2 regions of the Vibrio sp. Of14-4 genome follow, and region 1 is predicted to be linked to the other one. Evidence: riboswitches for the same ligand, from Rfam matches in the RefSeq annotation. Region 1 holds a riboswitch; the other holds the start of a gene.
What was found. Region 1 has a riboswitch for thiamine pyrophosphate ahead of thiB (thiamine ABC transporter substrate binding subunit). Riboswitches for the same ligand answer to the same signal wherever they lie in the genome.
Positions count from the first base shown of each region.

Region 2: another riboswitch for thiamine pyrophosphate. It lies ahead of thiC (phosphomethylpyrimidine synthase ThiC); the one in region 1 lies ahead of thiB (thiamine ABC transporter substrate binding subunit).

Region 1 is NZ_JAKRGI010000025.1:24,334-26,534, forward strand. Features, by position in the region: gene mpl (UDP-N-acetylmuramate:L-alanyl-gamma-D-glutamyl-meso-diaminopimelate ligase) at 1-86, shown strand, start outside; gene MHN79_RS18660 (flavin prenyltransferase UbiX) at 101-724, shown strand; TPP riboswitch at 752-869, shown strand; gene thiB (thiamine ABC transporter substrate binding subunit) at 919-1,911, shown strand; gene thiP (thiamine/thiamine pyrophosphate ABC transporter permease ThiP) at 1,921-2,201, shown strand, end outside.
Region 2 is NZ_JAKRGI010000033.1:1,975-4,175, forward strand. Features, by position in the region: gene MHN79_RS19895 (multicopper oxidase family protein) at 1-130, shown strand, start outside; gene crcB (fluoride efflux transporter CrcB) at 240-623, shown strand; TPP riboswitch at 693-791, shown strand; gene thiC (phosphomethylpyrimidine synthase ThiC) at 959-2,201, shown strand, end outside.

The sequences.
Region 1 (2,201 bases):
GTATGCCAGGCGATCAAATCCTAGTAATGAGTAACGGCGGTTTTGAAGGCATACAAGAAAAGTTGTTGGCCAAACTTGCCGAGTAAATGAACCTAGTAGTATGAATCAAATAAACAATAAAGCGATAACATTAGCCTTTACAGGTGCATCGGGAGCGCCATACGGATTGAGGCTTCTGCAATGCTTACTAGCCGCAGAGTATCAGGTTCACTTGCTGATATCTTCTGCAGCGAGAGTGGTGCTTGCCACTGAGCACGATATGAAACTGCCCGGCAACCCTCAAGCTATCCAAGCAACCTTGGTGGAATACCTTGGTTGCGATCCTGAACAATTGCATGTCTATGGTAAAGATGATTGGTTTTCACCTGTGGCATCAGGTTCTGCTGCGCCGAAACAGATGGTGGTTTGTCCTTGTTCTTCAGGCAGTGTTGCAGCAATTGCTCATGGAATGTCAGATAATCTTATTGAGCGAGCGGCAGATGTGGTCATAAAAGAGCGCGGCCAATTACTCTTGGTTGTGCGAGAAACACCGTTTTCGACTTTGCATTTGGAAAATATGCTCAAACTCTCTCAAATGGGCGTCACTATCATGCCAGCAGCACCTGGCTTTTATCATCAACCGTCTTCAATTGAAGATTTGGTGGATTTTATGGTTGCTCGAGTCTTGGATCATTTAGGTATAGAACAAAAGATGGTGCCACGCTGGGGATATGACTCTAGATAAATAACTCAATTCCCATTACAATTCGGTCAACACTCAACGGGGAGCTGGTTATCACTATTGGTGATAAGGCTGAGATAAGGTACTGCCTTGGACCCGTATACCTGAACCAGATAATACTGGCGTAGGAATTGAGTCAAAATATTTGTGATAAATGTTTGCTCAAACCTGTGCCGCTCAATCAAGGAGAGCGAGCAGTGAAAACCCTTCATAGCACTATGGCTTTAGCGCTATTTGCATCATTTTCTGCATCATCAGCGGATAATACATTAACCGTATATACCTATGATTCTTTTGCGGCTAAGTGGGGCCCTGGCCCTCAAATAGAGCAAGCATTTGAGGAAAAATGTCACTGCGACTTGAACTTTGTTGCTCTAGATGATGGCGTGTCAATTCTTAATCGCTTGCGTTTAGAAGGTAAAAATAGCAAAGCAGATATTGTACTCGGCTTAGATAAGAACTTAATGCCTGAAGCCAAGAAAACCGGTTTGCTTACTGAACATCAGGTTGATACCAAAACAGTCGACTTGCCTAATGGTTGGAGTGACTCAGTATTTCTGCCCTATGATTTTGGTTATTTTGCCTTTGTATATAACAAGGAAAAATTGTCAAAGCCTCCCCATAGTCTCAAAGAGCTAGTGGAATCTCGTGACGATCTTAAAGTTATCTACCAAGATCCGCGTACTTCAACGCCGGGTCAAGGCTTGATGTTATGGATGAAGTCTGTTTATGGCGATGCTGTCTCTCCTGCTTGGCAGCAGTTAGCGAAGAAAACAGTGACAGTGACGAAAGGGTGGTCTGAAGCCTATTCGCTATTTCTTGATGGTGAAGCCGATATGGTACTCTCGTATACCACATCTCCGGCTTATCACTTGATTGCTGAGAATGACGCAAAGTTTGCTGCTGCGGATTTTAGCGAAGGCCATTATACCCAAGTTGAAGTTGCCGCTAAGGTCAAATCATCAAAAAATCCTCAATTGTCTGACCAATTTATGGCCTTTATTTTGAGCGATGATTTTCAATCTCTGATGCCTACGGGTAACTGGATGTATCCGGTCACAGACGTCACTTTACCTGAGGGCTTTGACACTCTCACCATTCCCAATAAAGCACTGAGCTTGAATGAAGAAGAGGTGGCTCAAAACCGCAAGGCATGGATTAGAGAATGGCAAAGCGCTTTGACTTTCTAAGGGTACCTTTTGTATAAAATCCCCAAATTAGGACTCTGGGTCGCGATATGCATCGCGGCCTTTGTTATTTGTGCCATTGGCGCATTATTGTCTTTTACTCCTTCATTAGACGTGTCACAAATATGGTCTGACCCTTATTATCGACACGTCACTAAGTTCAGTTTCTATCAAGCTTCATTATCAACTTTGTTGAGTATTGGACTGGCTATTCCCGTTGCTCATGCTTTGTATCGAAATTCATTTGTTGGTAAGCAGTGGGTACTCAAGCTCTTTTCCTCCACTTTAGTATT
Region 2 (2,201 bases), on a different contig from region 1:
AGTGTTGCTTGGTAAGAATGGGACGGCTAAAGCGGCGTTTGTTGCCGACAATCCCGGCCGCTGGATGTATCATTGCCATGTGATTGAGCATATGAAAACGGGCTTAATGGGTTATGTCGAAGTAAAGTGACTCCTGTAACTTTTTAAATCTCATGTTATTTTGCAGTGATATTACTCGATAATTTGTTACTATTGATCGTTAACTATCCAAAGGTAACAGGCATTCTCTGGGGGAGATAATGGGACAGCTTTCGATTCTTGGGTTTATTGCACTAGGTGGGGCCTTGGGGGCATGTTCGCGTTATCTTGTGACTGAGTTTTTTGTTGCCTTACTTGGAAGAGGTTTTCCGTACGGAACCTTGACAGTTAATGTGGCTGGCTCTTTTGTCATGGGGCTTCTCATTGCTGCATTTGAAAATGAAATGTTAGCCAGTGAACCATGGCGCCAAATTATCGGCTTGGGCTTTCTTGGGGCTTTGACCACATTCTCGACTTTTTCTATGGATAATGTTTTGCTGATGCAGCAGGGCGAGTTTTTTAAAATGGGCCTCAATGTATTAGCGAATGTCATTTTGAGTATTTCTGCCGCTTGGGTGGGCTTTCAACTGATAATCAGGCTCTAGTGACTGTCAATATTTCGCTAATTACTGTTTAACTTGGCTTGGTTTAACCAAGTCTCTTCTATATACTTTGTTTACTTGTCGGAGTGCCATAAGGCTGAGACCGTTTATTCGGGATCCGTTGAACCTGATCAGATTAGTATCTGCGAAGGGAACAAGAGAAGATATCTATACCAGCTTCAGTTCTGGTTTATCTATCAACTTGTCGAACACAGCTGTATCGTTATTGTTACTTGAAGTAACCCGATTTAGCTCTCGTTTGACACCTCTTGTCGCATCTTTCCGCCAAGCATTTTTATGACTTTTTATCTAAGAATAACAAAGCAAGGAAAAATGCTATGTCGAATCGCAAACAAGCTCGACTGGAAGCAAAACAGTTTATAGACACGCTTTCAGCTGCACCATATCCTAACTCTAGTAAAGTCTATGTTGAAGGCTCTCGGCCCGATATCCGGGTTCCCATGCGTGAAATTAGACTATCTGATAGCTTGATAGGTGGAAGCAAAGAGAGCCCCGTTTTTGAGCATAATGAAGCTGTTAGAGTCTATGACACGTCTGGACCATATACAGACCCAAACTATAACATCGACCTTTATAATGGTTTGCCCAAGCTCAGAGAGGAGTGGATTATAGAGCGCAGTGATACTGAGCTACTAGACGATGTAAGTTCAGTCTATTCTAAGCAGCGCTTAGCGGATGAAACACTTGATGATCTTAGGTATGGAAACCTTCCTCGTGTTCGCCGTGCCAAGAAAGGTCAATGCGTTACTCAGCTCCATTATGCTCGCAAGGGTATCGTAACTCCAGAGATGGAATATATTGCACTGCGCGAGAATATGGGGCGTGCAGTCTATCGAGATAAGACTTTAAACCAACAGCACCCGGGTGAAAGCTTTGGCGCCCATTTACCCAAGGATATTACCCCTGAGTTTGTGCGTCAGGAGGTTGCGCAGGGCCGTGCAATTATACCCTCCAACATCAACCATCCCGAGTCTGAGCCTATGATCATTGGTCGCAACTTTCTTGTTAAAGTGAACGCTAACATTGGTAATTCATCGGTTACGTCGTCAATTGAAGAGGAAGTCGAAAAGCTGGTTTGGTCAACTCGATGGGGAGGCGACACGGTTATGGATCTTTCCACTGGCCGCAATATTCATGAAACGCGAGAGTGGATTTTACGTAATAGCCCAGTGCCAATAGGCACGGTTCCTATGTATCAGGCGCTGGAAAAGGTCAATGGTGTTGCTGAAAACCTGAACTGGGAAGTTATGCGTGACACACTGATAGAGCAAGCGGAGCAGGGTGTTGATTACTTTACCATTCATGCTGGCCTTCTTTTACGTTATGTCCCTATGACGGCTAAACGCGTGACTGGAATCGTTTCTCGTGGAGGGTCGATTATTGCCAAGTGGTGCTTGGCGCATCATGAAGAAAGCTTTCTTTACACACATTTTAGAGAGATTTGCGAAATTTGTGCGCAGTATGATGTTGCCCTTTCCCTCGGTGATGGATTAAGACCAGGATCGGTAGCTGATGCTAATGACGAAGCTCAATTTGCCGAGCTGAGGACTCTTGGTGAGC